3 regions of the Pseudorhizobium halotolerans genome follow, and region 3 is predicted to be linked to each of the others. Evidence: predicted binding sites of a transcription regulator. Region 3 holds the regulator's gene; each other region holds the start of a gene.
The links. The regulator LexA, encoded in region 3, represses DNA repair genes until DNA is damaged. The targets are predictions, from matches to a motif close to TGTTCNNNNTGTGTTCNG.
Positions count from the first base shown of each region.

Region 1: FN060_RS21985 (PA0069 family radical SAM protein) is a predicted target of LexA. The motif match lies at 1,177-1,194, and genes of this name have one in related genera.
Region 2: FN060_RS02930 (ImuA family protein) is a predicted target of LexA. The motif match lies at 1,527-1,544, and genes of this name have one in related genera.

Region 1 covers NZ_CABFWE030000016.1:349,329-354,592, forward strand. Annotated here, with positions in the region: gene FN060_RS21985 (PA0069 family radical SAM protein) at 1-1,118, opposite strand, end outside; gene FN060_RS21990 (glycosyltransferase family protein) at 1,248-1,766, shown strand; gene moaB (molybdenum cofactor biosynthesis protein B) at 1,770-2,318, opposite strand; gene FN060_RS22000 (4-(cytidine 5'-diphospho)-2-C-methyl-D-erythritol kinase) at 2,320-3,213, opposite strand; gene FN060_RS22005 (tetratricopeptide repeat protein) at 3,231-5,054, opposite strand; gene FN060_RS22010 (polyprenyl synthetase family protein) at 5,152-5,264, opposite strand, start outside.
Region 2 covers NZ_CABFWE030000002.1:77,659-82,922, forward strand. Annotated here, with positions in the region: gene FN060_RS02915 (SOS response-associated peptidase family protein) at 1-57, shown strand, start outside; gene dinB (DNA polymerase IV) at 54-1,145, opposite strand; gene FN060_RS23020 (hypothetical protein) at 1,149-1,415, opposite strand; gene FN060_RS02930 (ImuA family protein) at 1,590-2,351, shown strand; gene FN060_RS02935 (Y-family DNA polymerase) at 2,272-3,786, shown strand; gene FN060_RS02940 (error-prone DNA polymerase) at 3,786-5,264, shown strand, end outside.
Region 3 covers NZ_CABFWE030000005.1:462,323-467,586, forward strand. Annotated here, with positions in the region: gene gltA (citrate synthase) at 1-863, opposite strand, end outside; gene FN060_RS07190 (ComEC/Rec2 family competence protein) at 1,139-3,628, shown strand; gene lexA (transcriptional repressor LexA) at 3,609-4,325, opposite strand; gene kdsA (3-deoxy-8-phosphooctulonate synthase) at 4,526-5,264, shown strand, end outside.

The DNA of each region.
Region 1 (5,264 bases), on a different contig from region 3:
ATGAAGAGATCATCGCGTAGCGGCAGGCCACGACGCCCCATGCCGAGCCGCTTCGTCGTCATGTCGAACCGGCGACCAATTTGCCACGCATAGGGGCCGGAGCCCTTCATCCGCTTGCCAAAGTCGGCGTCGTAATCCTTGCCGCCGCGCATCGAGCGCACCAGCGACATGACGTGCCGGTAGCGGTCGGGATAGTTGCGAAGCAGCCAGTCGCGAAACAGCGGGCTTACCTCCAACGGCAGGCGCAGAAGGACGTAGCTCGCTTCCCGGGCACCCGCCGCGTGCCCCGCGTCCAGGATGCGCTCGATCTCGTGGTCGTTCAGCGCCGGAATGATCGGAGCAACCATGACGGCGGTCGGAACACCCGCATCGTTCAATGCCCTGATCGCCTCTAGACGCTTGGTGGGCGTCGATGCGCGTGGCTCCATCGTCCGCGCCAGCTTCCTGTCGAGGGTGGTGACTGAAATGCCGACCTTCGCCAATCCTTTCGCGGCCATGTCCGAGAGGATGTCGAGGTCGCGCGCGATTAGCGCGGACTTCGTGACGATCGCAACCGGATGATTGGCCTTGTGAAGAACCTCCAGGATCTGACGCATGATCCGCCATTCGCGCTCGATCGGCTGGTAGGGATCGGTATTCGTGCCGATTGCGATGGCGCGGACCTTGTAGTCCGGGCGGCTGAGCTCGCGCTCCAGTAGCTTCGGCACGTCCGGCTTGGCGAAGAGCTTCGCCTCGAAGTCCAGCCCGGCGGACAATCCCATGAAGCTGTGGGTCGGGCGTGCAAAGCAATAGATGCAGCCGTGCTCGCAACCGCGATAGGGATTGATGGAGCGGTCGAAGGAGATATCGGGTGAATCGTTCCGCGTGATTGCCGTGCGGGGCTTTTCCACCTGCACGTCCGTCGTGAACGGTGCCAGTTCCTCAAGCGACTGCCACCCGTCGTCGAACGCCTCGCGCCGTTCCTGCTCGAACCGGCCGCTCGGATTCAGCCCGGCGCCGCGGCCGCGCCGCCGGTCGATCTCGATGCGAAGGCCTGAGGATTTCACCAGGCAATCGGCAATATCTGCCGTATGGGCAGGTGCGAAGGCATCCTGCCGCAGATGGGTCAGCTCATTCATGTGACGCTCCGAAGGGCCTTTCTGCTTGCCCGCCTGATTAAATTCCTAAGGCAGAAATGAGAACAATGCAAGAACAAACTTGGAGGAGTGGATGTGGAAAAGACGATGATGATACGATAGAAGCAGTCCATGCTGACTGTCTTGATGGAATGCAGGGACCATGAAGCCGAACTCGCCCAGACCCTTTCCGGTCTGGTTTCGGGTGCGGTGGAGGGGCTTGTCAGCGATGTAGCAGTCCTCGATCTAGGGTCCTCCGACGGCTCGGCAAGGGTCGCCGATGCGGCGGGATGCAGGTTTTACCGCGAGTGGGTTCTTTCCGATGTCCTGCTGGCTGCCCGAGGTGAATGGTTGCTCTTCATCGAGCCGGGTGCGCGTCTGCAGAAGGGATGGATCGACGAGGTGATGGAGTACATCGCGTCGGGCAGCAGGCCAGCCCGCTTCTCCCTTGCCCGCCATTGCCGCCGTCCGTTCCTGAAGCGACTCGTCGGGAGGGCGCAGCCGCTCGAGCACGGCGTCCTGCTGACGAAGCGGCAGGCGCTGAGCAACGTCGCGCCAGGAATGGACGTCAAAGCTCTGGTGAACGGGCTCAAGGCGGTCAGGCTGTCCAGCGAACTGATTCCCGCCCGCTCGCTGCGTGCGGCGGGTTGAGCCTCAGCCGGCCCCTCGCTTCAGGTGCTCGTCGAGGCGCGGCATGATCTCTATGAAGTTGCAGGGCATGTGCCTGTAGTCGAGCTGGGCCTCCAGGATGCCGTCCCAGGCGTCCTTGCAAGCACCGGGCGACCCTGGCAGGACAAAGATGAAGGTGGCGTTCGCCACCCCGCCGGTGGCCCTGGACTGGATGGTCGAGGTCCCGATCTTGTCATAGGAAATGCGGTGAAACACTTCCGAAAAGCCATCCATCCGCTTCTCGAACAGGGGCTCCAGCGCCTCCGGCGTGACATCCCGCCCCGTAAATCCGGTTCCGCCGGTCGTGATGACGACGTCGATCTGGGGATCGAGCGCCCATGTGCGCACCTGGGCGGCGATCTTCTCCTTGTCGTCGGTGACGATGGCGCGGGCCTTCAACACGTGCCCAGCCTTCTCGATCCGGGCGACGAGTGTATCCCCGGAACGGTCGTCATTCGGCGTGCGGGTATCGGAGACGGTCAGGACGGCAATGCCGACGGGGATGAAGGGACGGCTCTCGTCGATACGGTTCATGTCACGATCCGGCAATGGTTTCTGTCGAGGCAAAGTACCAGTCGGGCATTGCGGCCTGCAACATGCCCACGGCGTGATCGGCGCTTGGCCGGGAATCGAATATACCGAAGCACGTGGCGCCGGATCCTGACATGCGCGTCAGCACCGCACCTCGGCTTCGCAGGAGATCGCATAGTTCCCCAATCTCCGGCACCAGTTCGCTGGCAGGACCCTGGAGGTCATTCCGCGCGGCCGCGAGGCTCGATATCCAGTCGCATGGATCATTCAAGACCAGCCCCGGGTTCTGGCTGGACGCGAGGCGAGAGAACACCTCCGGCGTGGAGATGCCTCGCAGAGGATTGGCGAGCGCCATGGCAAAGCGCGGCATGGCCGTCAAAGGCGACAGCTTCTCGCCTATGCCGCTTGCGATCAAAGGTCTGCCTGCCAGGCACATGGGGACGTCCGCCCCGATCGACAGCGCCAGGGCCTCGATCTCGTCAGTGCCGACGCCGCCTGCGCTCCAGAGCCGCAAGAGCCCTCTCAGCGTCGCTGCCGCGTCAGCGGAACCGCCACCGATCCCGGATGCGACCGGCAGGTTCTTTTCGAGATGGATGGCGACGGCCGGGGCCTCGAAGCCTCTGGCTTGCAGCAGACGACGCAGTCCATCGCGCGCGCGGGCCACTAGATTGTCGGGGCCACCGGTGATGGCAGGGGCGAAGGGCCCCGACAGGCTCAGGCGATCCTCGTCGGCGAGCGAGAAGGTCAGATGATCGCCGATATCGGCAAAGGTAACGATGCTCTCTATCAGGTGATAGCCGTCCGGCCGCTGCCCGGTCACGTGAAGCGCCAGGTTGATCTTTGCCGGCGCAAGTTCGGTGACCGGGAGGTTTACCAGCTCCGCACCAGAACCATGCAAGGAGGGCCGCATGGCTGTCAGGATTTGTTGTCTGCCGGCGCGGGTGCAGGGGTCGCAGGCTCCTCCGGACGCTTGTCGGCGGTTGTCGCGGTTGGATCGAGCGGCGGCAGGCCCTTGTCGATCTTCTCCTTGATCTGGTCACGGTTGACGTCGTCGCCCTCGGAGATCAGTGCCCGGTTCCACTGGTAGACGGCTTCGAGCTTCCGGCCGACCCGCCAGTAGGCATCGCCCAGGTGGTCGTTGATCGTGGCGTCTCCGGCCCGCAACTGTACGGCCCGTTCCAGTTCCGCTACCGCATCCTCGAAACGACCCATGCGATAATAAGCCCAGCCGAGCGAATCGACGATATAGCCGTCGTCAGGACGAAGCTCGACCGCGCGGCGGATCATGTCGAGGCCCTCCTCGAGATTGCGGTTCATGTCGACCCAGGAGTAGCCGAGATAATTGAGGACCTGCGGCTGTTCCGGGTTCAGCTCCAGCGCCTTCTTGAAGTTTGGCTCTGCCTGATCCCATTTCTTCAGGCGCTCATAGGCAATTCCGCGCTGGAAGAAGATGGTCCAGTCACCCTGCTTGGGAACGGGTCCGATCACCTCTACGGCCTTGTCGTAGTTCGCCGCCATTTCCTTGTAGTCCTTGGCGTCGGACAGCACGCTGCCATAGGCGAGGTAGCTACGGAGGTCGGACGGGTCGGCAGCGATCAGCGCCTTGAGGTGCTGACGCGCCTCCTCGACCTTTTCGGAGCCGGCAAGGGCGAGCCCAAGCTGGAGTTCGGAAATCCGCCGCATGGGAGAATTGGCAGGCACCTTCTCGTAATAGCTGATCGCCTGCTCCGGCTTCTCAAGCTTCTCGGCGATCCCGCCGAGGAGGATCAGTGTGTCGGCGCTTTCCGGATCAAGCGCGTGCGAAACCTGCAGGTAGAGCGACACCATGTCCTCGGCGCCCTGGCGATTGAGCGCAGCGCCGATGGAAAACAGCACGGAGGCAGCGCCCTGCGAGGCGTCCGTTATCTGCTGGGCGGGCTTCTCGCCACTCTCGATGCTTTCGCGCAGGGCCTTTAGCGGCGCGTAGTTGCTGATCATCCCGTCACCGACGGAGATCGCATCGAGTCCCTTCTGCTTGTTGCCGGCGGCAGCCTCCAGCCGCGCAAGTGCCATGACGGCGCGCATGAACGTATCCGGCGCGGTTGCAACCGCTTCTTCGTTGGTGATGGCAGCCGTCAGGTGCGTCCTCGCGGCGTTCGTGTCGCCCGAGACGAGCGCCATCGTCCCCAGCTGGTAGTCGGTGAACACCTTGAACCAGTCCGGCCCCGTCATGTCACGAACGGTCTTGAGCGCTTTGCCTTCTTCCCCGGCGCCGACGTCAGCCCAAGCACTGATCAGGGTATGTGTCAGCTTGTCGAGGTCGTTCGGGCCGTTGTAAGCAAGCATCTTCTTCGCTTCGCCGAAACGGCCGTCGCGGATTGCGTCGAGGCCGCGCACGATCGTCGTAATCCGCTCGACCGCCTCGTCGTCCTTCAAAGCTTCTGCCTCGGCGAGCCCTTCCTCGAACTGCCCGTCTAGGAAGAGGGCGATCATCAGCCGCTCGCGGATCTCCAGATTGGCGGGGTCGAACTCAAGCGCCTTGCGGTAGAGGGTGATGGCGGTCGGGTAGTCATGATCGACATCGGCCGTCCGCGCGGCAAGGAACGCGCCTGCGAACGACTGCACCTTGGCAGGCTCGAAACTGGCCGCCTCTTCGGCGGGCTTCCCTTCGGGCGTCGCCGCATTCGGCGCGGCCGCAAGGAACAGGGCTGTCACCAGCGCTGTACCGCAAAGCAGGGAAAGCTTGGAAATCTGCCGCATCGAGGTGCCTTTCATCAGTATCCTGCACCGAGTGATTCACCGACAGCATGGCTTTTTTGGTACAGGACCGCAAGAAAGCCTGTTTTGTGCATGCGGTTCAGTTTACGCGCTGGATGGAGAAATCGATCACTTCCAGAAGCGCCGCCTTGTAGGGCGAGGCGGGCAGGGGAGCGAGTGCATCGCGGGCAATCGTGCCGTAATGGATGGCGC
Region 2 (5,264 bases), on a different contig from region 3:
ACATTCCGGGTCAAGCGCCACTCGATCGATCCTGTCCAGGCAACGCTGGCGGTCTAAAGCGCCAACCGCAACTGCGGCGCCACTTCGGAGGTCTGCCGTTCCAATGATGACAGCATGACGCCAAGCAGACGGATTCCCCTGCGCGGCGGAAAGATCGGCGCGAGAAGCAGGCCGATCACCTCCTCGAGATCGCCGATCGTTTGCAGAGGTGCCGTAACGGTCTTGCTGCGGGTGATCTGGCTGAAGTCGGCATACTTGACCTTGAGCGTTACCGTCTTGGCGCCGATCTCATTGGCCTCGCAATAGCTCCAGACTTTCTCGATCAGCGGCTGAAGACCTTCGCGCGCCGGCTCAAAGGAGTGGATATCCTCGGAGAACGTGTCTTCCGCGCCGACGGATTTCCGCACCCGGTTCGGCTTGACCTGGCGATTGTCGATGCCGCGGGCAATTCCATAAAAATATGGTCCCGACTTCCCGAAGTGTTCGACCAGGAACTCGAGCGTCTTCTCCTTGAGGTCTGCGCCCGTCTCGATCTCGAGCCTATGCATCTTTTCGGCCGTTGCGGGGCCCACGCCATGGAATTTCTTGACGGGGAGGGCCTCGACGAAGGCCGGCCCGTTCTTCGGCGTAATGACAGCCTGACCATTGGGCTTGTTGAGGTCGGATGCCATCTTGGCGAGGAACTTGTTGTAGGAAATCCCGGCCGACGCATTGAGGCCGGTGACCCGCTTGATCTTCGCCCGAATTTCCGCGGCGATCTCGGTGGCGATCTCCATACCCTTCAGGTTTTCGGTGACGTCGAGATAGGCCTCGTCGAGCGACAGTGGCTCGATCATCGGCGTGTATTCGGCAAAGATCGAGCGGATCTGCAACGAGACGGCCTTGTAGACGTCGAACCGCGGCCTAACGAAGATGAGGTCGGGGCATTTGCGCTTCGCGGTCACCGAAGGCATCGCCGAATGAACACCGAACTTCCGTGCCTCGTAGCTGGCGGCCGCCACCACACCGCGGGCGGCAGGATAGCCGACGGCAACCGGCAGACCGCGTAGCTCGGGATTGTCGCGCTGTTCGACCGATGCGTAGAACGCGTCCATATCCACATGCACGATCTTGCGCAGCCGCTCGCTGCCTTCGTCGTTTGTCATGGCCTAGCTTTCGTCACGACCATCTGTATCGCCTAGACATGGGAAGTGTGCGTGGCATTTGTCACCCTCCGGCGTTTGCATGTGCTCGCAGCCCATCGCCATGCGCCGGCGTATTGCCGCGAAGCTTACACCGGCACCAAATGCTTTCACCAACTGCTTGCGCTCAAGCGCGCAGTGGCGATGACATCGGCGACAGATGAATTCAAGGACCGGCTCGTGTTGATCCTTCAGTCTCGGACCCAGATCGTTCACAGGCTGCCGTCGGCGCATGCGAAAAAATTCCCATTCCTGCCATCGAATTGAATCCATTCACGGAATTCTTCGATGCGCACTCTCGCTCAACTTCCGCGCGCCACATGCGCATTGACTCATTTTCGCTTTGAGAACAAATACAGAACATAATTCACCATCTCAAGCCGAAAACGGGTTGCCGTAAAGGAGATCATGACCGCAGCCGTCGCCACTTCGAACCCCGTCCTCGACGCGTTGCGCGAGAAAATCGCCAGCCTGGAAGGGGGCACCCTGCGCAATCGAAGCGTTTTGCCGTTCGGAGTCCCGGAGATCGATGCGCAGCTGCCGGGAGGTGGGCTCGCCTATGGCGCGCTGCACGAAATGGCCGGCGGTGGCAACGGCGCGATCGACGGGGCGGCCGCGGCCCTCTTCATCGGCGGCATCGCCGCCCGCACCTCCGGCAAAGTGGTGTGGTGCCTAACGCGCTTCGATCTCTTCTTCCCGGCGCTGGCCCAGGTCGGGCTTCATCCCGACCGGGTCATCTTCGTCGAATGCGACAGGGAAGAAACGGTGCTCGCAAGCTTCGAGGAGGCCTTGCGCTATGGCGGGCTAGGCGCCGTTGTCGCCGAACTGGTGCGCCTGCCGATGACTGCATCGCGCCGGCTGCAGCTTGCGGCGGAGAAGTCGGGGACATTGGGCCTGGTGATCCGCCGATGGCGCCGCCAGACGGAGGCCTCGGACTTCGGCATGCCGACCGCGGCGGCAACCCGCTGGCGGATCTCGGTGCTGCCGTCCGAGCCGCTGCCCGTACCGGGTGTCGGGCGGGCGCGATGGCTGGTGGAACTGATGCGGGTCCGGGCAGGGGAGGGAGGAGAATTTATTATCGGAGCATGCGATGGCCAGGGTCGTATCTGTCTTTCTTCCGACACTGCCGACCGACCGGATCAGGCGAGCCGATCCTTCGCTATCGGTTGAAACACCGCTGGTGGTGATCGCCAGGAGCGGCTCGAAGCGGTGGGTTGCGGCGGCCGATGGGGCAGCTCTCAAACTCGGCCTCCGCGTTGCCATGCCGGCCGCCAAGGCGCAGGCGCTGGTTCAGGGCCTGGTGATGATCGATGCCGATCCGGCGGCTGATCTCGCGACGCTGGAACGGCTGACGCTCTGGGCCTTGTCGCAATATTCTCCGGTTGTCGCGATGGATCCTCCCGATGGTATCGTCATGGATACCGAAGGCGCCGATCATCTTCAGGGCGGCGAGGAACTGATGCTGTCGGGCCTCGTCAATCGCTTCCGCGGCCGAGGTCTCGCTGCCCGTGCGGCAATCGCCGATACCTGGGGGGCCGCGCATGCGCTTGCCCGGACCACAGATCGTGAGACGGTAATCGTCGGGCGCGGCGAGACCGCCAGGGCCGTGAACCGGCTGCCACTGTCGTCTCTGCGGCTGCCGGCGGAAACTGTTCAAAGCCTCCGAACCCTCGGCTTTGCCACCGTCGGCGATCTTGCCGCCACGCCGCGCGCACCGCTGACCCTGCGCTTCGGTCCGGAGGTCGCACGGCGTCTCGACCAGATGTTAGCCCATATCGCCGAGCCGATCGATCCGATCCGGCCTGCGGACCTCGTCGAGGTCCAAAAATCCTTTGCTGAACCGATCGGCGCGCCGGAAACGATTGAGAAATACGTGAGCCGTCTGGTGCGGCAGCTCTGTCTGGAGCTCGAGAAGCGCGGACTGGGCGTACGACGCGCCGACCTCATCGTCCATCGCGTCGATAACACCATGCAGGCGATCCGGGCGGGCACGGCCAAACCGGTCCGGGATATCGCCTGGGTGACAAAACTCTTCCGCGATCGCATCGAGAGGATCGAACCCGGCTTCGGCATCGAGAGGCTCAGCCTCGCCGCAACCGTCGCCGAACCGCTGATCGAGGCTCAGTCGGCGTCGTCGCTCATTGAAGAGCAGGTTACCGATGTGACGCCGCTCATCGATGTCCTTGGCAATCGTGGCGGCCAGCGGATTTTCCGCGTCGCGCCGGTTGCAAGCGACGTTCCGGAGCGCAGCGTCCAGCGGATCGCGCCGACGGCCGACGAGGACGGCACCACCTGGCCGCTCCATTGGCCAAGACCGCCTCGACTTCTGGCGAGTCCCGAACCGATAGAAGTGATTGCCCTTTTGCCGGATCATCCGCCGGTCTCGTTTACCTGGCGCGGCAAGCGGCGCCGGGTGAAGCGCGCCGACGGACCGGAGCGGATCTTTGGCGAATGGTGGAAACGCAGCTCCGAATGGGTTGCGGTCCGCGACTATTTCGTCGTCGAGGATGACAGCGGCGAGCGTTTCTGGATTTTCCGATCCGGCGACGGCGTCGATGCGGAAACAGGATCGCATAAGTGGTTCATGCACGGGATGTTTGCGTGATGCGCTACGCCGAGCTCCAGGTCACCACCCATTTCTCGTTCCTGAGGGGCGCAAGCTCGGCTGCGGAATTATTCGCGACGGCAAAGGTCCTGGGCATCGAAGCGCTCGGGGTCGTCGATCGCAACAGCCTCGCCGGCATCGTCCGCGCGCTGGAGGCGTCGCGCGCCACCGGCCTGCGACTTGTCGTCGGCTGCCGACTCGATTTGGTGGATGGCATGTCGATCCTGGTCTATCCGACCGATCGCCCCGCCTATTCGCGGCTGACAAGGCTGTTGACCTTGGGCAAGGGCCGGGGCGGGAAAGCGAAGTGCATCCTGCATCTCGCTGACGTGGCGCTCTATGCCGAAGGTCTGATCGGTATCCTGGTGCCGGACATGCCCGACGAGGTCTGCGCCGTGCAGCTGCGGAAGATGACCGAGCTCTTCGGCGACCGCGCCTATGCCTCGCTCTGCCTGCGCCGCCGGCCGAACGATCAGCTGCGGCTGCATGAGCTCTCGAACCTGGCGGCGAAGCATCGGGTGAAGACGGTGGTCACCAACGACGTGCTGTTTCATGAGCAAGGACGCCGGCAGTTGCAGGATGTCGTCACCTGCATCCGGACCGGAACCACCATCGACGATGTCGGCTTCGAACGCGAGCGGCACGCTGACCGCTATCTGAAGCCGCCGGAAGAAATGGCGCGTCTCTTTCCCCGTTACCCGGAAGCGCTGGCACGCACGATGGAAATCGTTGAGCGCTGCCGGTTCTCGCTCGAAGAGCTCGTCTATCAATATCCGGAAGAGGCGCTGATCTCGGGCATGACCGCACAGCAGTCGCTCGAGCACTACACCTGGGAGGGCGTCAAGACGCGCTATCCCGAAGGTCTGCCGGCACATGTCGAAAAGACGATCCGCTACGAACTGGCGCTGATCGAGACGATGCGTTACGCGCCCTATTTCCTGACGGTATTCTCGATCGTCCGCTATGCCCGAGCGCAAGGCATTCTCTGCCAGGGTAGGGGATCGGCCGCCAATTCTGCCGTCTGTTATGTGCTCGGCATCACGTCGATCGATCCCGACACCAATGATTTGCTCTTCGAGCGCTTCGTCTCCCAAGAACGCGACGAGCCGCCCGACATCGACGTCGATTTCGAACACGAACGCCGCGAAGAGGTGATCCAGTGGATCTACAAGACCTACGGCCATGATAAGGCCGCGCTCTGCTCGACCGTCACCCGCTATCGCGCCAAGGGTGCCATTCGCGATGTCGGCAAGGCGCTGGGCCTGCCGGAGGATCTGATCAAGGCGCTCTCCTCCGGCATCTGGTCCTGGTCGGAGACCGTCGGCGAGCGGCAGGTGCGCGATCTCGGCCTCAATCCGGACGATCGGCGTCTCGCCCTGACCCTAGGGCTTGCCCAGCAGTTGATGGGAGCGCCGCGGCATCTGGGCCAGCACCCTGGTGGATTTGTTCTAACCCATGACAGGCTCGATCATCTCGTG
Region 3 (5,264 bases):
AATTCCGGGATGCGATCGACGCTGCCGATTTCCGTAAGCATGTTGAGCGCCGCTTCGTTGGCGCCGCCATGCGCAGGGCCCCAGAGGCAGGCAATGCCGGCTGCAATGCAAGCGAACGGATTGGCGCCCGACGAACCGGCGAGACGGACCGTCGACGTGGAGGCATTCTGCTCATGGTCGGCGTGCAAGATGAAGATGCGGTCCATGGCACGGGCCAGAACCGGGTTCACCTTGTATTCCTCGCACGGGACGGCGAAGCACATGCGCAGGAAGTTGGATGCGTAGTCGAGATCGTTCTGCGGGTAAACGAAGGGCTGGCCGACATGGTACTTGTAGGCCATCGCGGCGATCGTCGGCATCTTTGCGATCATGCGCAGCGAAGCCACCATCCGCTGGTGCGGATCGGTGATGTCGGTGGAGTCGTGATAGAAGGCCGATAGTGCGCCAACACAGCCGCACATGACGGCCATCGGGTGGGCATCGCGGCGGAAACCGGTGAAGAAGCGCGTCATCTGCTCGTGCACCATGGTGTGGTGCGTGACGCGGTAGTCGAAGTCCTTCTTCTGCGCAGCGGTCGGCAGTTCGCCGTAGAGAAGCAGATAGCAGGTTTCGAGGAAGTCGCCGTGCTCGGCCAGCTGCTCGATGGGGTAGCCGCGATGCAGCAGGACGCCTTCGTCCCCGTCGATGTAGGTGATCTTCGATTCGCACGAAGCGGTAGAGGTAAACCCGGGGTCGTAGGTGAAGGCCCCGGTTTCCTTGTAGAGGGCACCGATGTCGATAACGTCCGGACCGATCGTTCCGGATTTCACGCCCAATTCGACGTTCTTGTTACCCAGTACCAGATTTGCGCTCTTATCCGTCATGCTGATCCTCCAAACTGTTGGCGGCGGGGCGTCTCAAAACGCCACAAGAATTAAGCGTAGTGTGTTGCTATATGATCCGGTCGCCGCTGCCAAGCACTGCGGAGGTCTAATTGTGCGGTGCCGAAATCGCTTCTGCTGCCGAGCCTTGGATGCGGTTAACGATCCGCCAACGGACCGGAGCATGACCTGGATGTTGGTGCAACCGGCTTGCAGTTATGGATTGCATTTCGCCTGCCCTGGTTGCATTCTTCCTCCGGTGGGGCGGGTGGACGCGGATGCCGCAGCAGGGCCTACTTCGGGAGCAGTCCGAGCCGGGTGTGGTTTCCGCTCCCGCAGCGGCAGGCAGCGTCCGTGATACTGGCGAGAGGTCGGCGCCGGTCCTTGCCGATAGCCGGTTTCGAAGCCCGGCGTCGTTGAGCCTGGGCGACGTCGCGCGGTTGATGGAACGCCTTCCGGCGCAGGTGCGCAGGATGCTGGAGGAGGAAGTCGCCCATGGCCACGCCTTCCTGTTCGTGCCCGTGCTTGCCGGGGCCGGCGCGATTTTCTGGTTCACGCTTCCCCGCAATCCGCCGGCGCCGCTCCCGCTGGCGCTCTTGGTCGCGTTGGCGGTCGCCACGATCGTCGTCCAACACCGTTCCGGAAGGCTCCCGCTGCTTCTCTTTGCGCCGACGCTTGTTCTGGCGGGGATGGCCCTTGCGCAGTTCGAGACCTGGCGGCATGCCACCGTTATCCTCGACTCCCCCGTCACCACGACCATTTCTGGCGAGGTGCATCGTCGCGAGCCAGCGGGTGAGGGCCGGTGGCGCTACTTCATCCGTGTTCACCAGACGGAGCAGCCGACCCTCAGGCGACCGCCGCGCGACGTGATCCTTCTCGCCCGCGGCAAGCACCGGCCATTCGAGGCAGGCGATGCGGTTAGGGGGCGCGCACGCATGTCTCCGCCTTCCGGGCCTGCGCTGCCCGGCCTGAATGATTTTGCCTTCCGCTCCTTTCATGATGGCATCGGGGCGATCGGCTTCTTCTACGGTGCGCCACAGGCGGCAGTCCCTTCGCAGGCCGCAGCGCTGGACTGGGGCCGGGCACTCGAGAGATGGATCTTCTCCCTGCGCAGCATGATCGCGGACCGGATACGCAGCGTGCTGCCAGGAGACGCGGGTGCGTTCGCAGCAGCCATTGTCACCGATGAGAGACGTGCGATCTCCCGAGAAACGACGGAGGCCCTGCGCATCTCCGGCCTTGCCCATATCGTGGCGATCTCCGGGCTCAACATGGCGCTCGCGGCCGGTATCTTCTTCGTCGGACTGCGCAGTTGCCTCTGCCTGTTCACCGGCTTCGCCCAGGCGTGGCCGGTGAAGAAGATCGCCGCCACCGGGGCGCTGCTCATGGCCACTGCCTACTATCTCGTCTCCGGCTTTGCGGTCTCCGCAGAGCGAGCCTACCTGATGATGGCGGTGATGCTCATCGCCGTATGGTTCGACCGCGCGGCAATCAGCCTTCGCAATATCGCACTGGCGGCGCTCATCATGCTGGCGATGGCCCCTTCCGAGATCATGGGGCCGAGTTTCCAGATGTCATTCGCGGCGACGGCCGCGCTGGTCGCGGGTTATGCCTATTGGAGCCGGCGCGGCGCAGGGGAGGATCCCGAACCATCGATCTTCGCCCGCGGCAGGCTCGCGCCGGTGCTGACCGGCTGGCACTGGATGGCGGGGATTTTCGCCACCTCGCTGATCGGCGGCCTGTCGACGGCGATCTATTCGATGGAGCACTTTCACCGGCTTGCCGGCTATGGCCTGGCGGCCAACCTCGCCGTGATGCCGATCATCTCCTTCGTGGTCATGCCGGCTGGCCTGCTCGGTATGTTGTTGATGCCGCTCGGGCTCGACGCGCCCCTCCTGAAATTGATGGGTCTGGGGCTGGAGGCGGTCATCGCGGTCGCAAAGCACGTGGCTGCCTGGGGTGGAGACGTCGGCACCGGCCGGCAGCATCCCTGGTTCCTGTCGATCGCCTCGATCGGCTTCCTGATCGCCCTGTTGCGTACTCGGCTTAGGCTGGTCGGCGTGCCGATCATGGCGCTCGCCTTCGCGCTGAGCTCGCAGGCGAACCGATTGCCCCAACCTGATATTCTGATCTCCGACGACGGCGCGCTCGTAGCACTGCGGGGCAGCGTTCTTGCCACCAACCGTGCGCGCCCGCCAGCCTTCATCTTCGACCAGTGGCAGCGCGCCCTGCTGCTTCCCGAGCCCGTCGCTCCGGTCATGTCTCCGGCAAGTGACATTGGCATTGCGGCGGCAGGCGATCCTTCCGCGAAAGCCGCCCTGATCGACGAACAGCGTGACCGGATCCGGTCGGAAATGTCGTCGATGCTCGCTCTCGCCGCAGCTGATGCGGGTCGATTCCATTGCCTGCCCAAGCTGTGGTGCGTGGCGGTAGCCCATGAGGGCGGAGTCAGTATTGCCGTGGTCGAGGATCCGCGACTAGCAGGAAGCGCCTGCGATCTGGCGGCGCTGGTTGTCGCCCCTCGCGCGCGGTTCGACGAATGTCGCGCGGGTGCCGTGCTGCTGAACGCCGCAAGCCTGAGAAAGACTGGCGCGATCGAAATCTATCTGAACGGCAGTCCCGACCCGTCCCTGTGGCGGGTCAACGCGGCAAGTGCCGGAACCCGCCGTCCATGGACCAGCCACCGTCTCTATGACTGGCGAAATGACAGCTTCGACCAAACGCTTCCCTTAGCGCTGCTGCGAATGATCAGTGGTAGCGGCGGATGAGGCCGACGAGCTTTCCCTGAACCTTCACCCGATCGGCGGGAAGGATGCGAGTCTCATAGGCCGGGTTGGCAGCCTCCAGCGCGATCGAGGCACCGCGGCGGCGGAACCGCTTCAGCGTTGCCTCCTCGTCATCGACGAGAGCCACGACAATGTCTCCGGGGCTGGCCGTCTGGCCGTTGCGGATGATGACCGTATCCCCATCCAGGATCCCCGCCTCGATCATCGAGTCGCCCTTGACCTCCAGTGCATAGTGCTCGCCGGCGCCAAGCATTTCGACAGGAACCGCAATGTCGTGCGTATTGTTCTGGATCGCCGAGATCGGCACGCCCGCCGCGATACGTCCCATGACCGGCACGCTCGTGCTTGCGTTCTCGTTGCTTGCGGCGATCGGCGAGGGGGCCGGCGCCGGCTTCTGCTTGCCGAGGCTGCCCTCGATGACGCTCGGCGAGAAGCCGCGGCGCGGCTGCAGGCTGGTGCTGTAGGCTTCCGGCAGCTTTATGACCTCAAGTGCCCGCGCCCGATTGGGCAGCCGGCGGATGAAGCCGCGCTCCTCGAGCGCAGTGATCAGCCGGTGAATGCCCGACTTCGACGCCAGGTCGAGCGCATCCTTCATTTCGTCGAAGGACGGAGGCACGCCCGACTCCTTCATCCTCTCGTGAATGAAAAGAAGCAGTTCCTGCTGTTTGCGCGTGAGCATCCGGGTTCCCTGACGATGAAACAAATACGGAACAGACCATATATGTTCCGGGTGTGTTCCGCAAGGCTAAAGTTCCAGCTGCGTCGGCGTGCTTATGCCTTGGCTCCGTGACAGAGGCGGTGGTTGCTGTTATGGACATCGCGTCCGCCGCAGCCGGGTCCACGCGACGGAGCAGATGCCCGCTTGAAAGGAGTGCCGCCATGGACGTTAAGCCCAATCCCGAAGTTTTCGTGGGTGAAGGCCAGGGCCGCGTGTTGTTCTCCCAGCAGGCTCGCTTCTCGCTGATTGCCGGCCCCTGCCAGATGGAAAGCCGCGACCACGCCTTCATGATCGCCGGAAGGCTCAAGGAGCTCTGCGCCGAGCTCGGGATCGGCCTTGTCTACAAGTCCTCCTTCGACAAGGCGAACCGGACATCGTTGTCGGGTAAGCGCGGCATCGGCCTGGACAGCGCGATGGAAATCTTTGCCGACCTCAAGAGGGAATTCGGCTTCCCGGTTCTCACCGACATTCACACGGAAGAACAGTGCGCACTGGTCGCGCCCACGGTCGATATCCTGCAGATACCCGCCTTCCTTTGCCGCCAGACCGATCTGCTGATCGCCGCCGCGAAGACCGGTCGCGCCATCAACGTTAAGAAGGGCCAGTTCCTAGCGCCCTGGGACATGAAGAACGTCCAGGCTAAATTCACGGCAAGCGGCAATCCGAACGTGCTTCTCTGCGAGCGTGGCGCCTCCTTCGGCTACAATACGCTCGTCTCCGACATGCGTTCGCTGCCGATCATGGCCGCGATGGGCTCGCCGGTGGTCTTCGATGCAACGCATTCCGTGCAGCAGCCCGGCGGGCAGGGCGGTTCATCCGGTGGCCAGCGTGAGTTCGTCGAGACGCTCGCCCGCGCAGCCGTCGCTGTCGGCGTTGCCGGCCTGTTCATCGAGACGCACG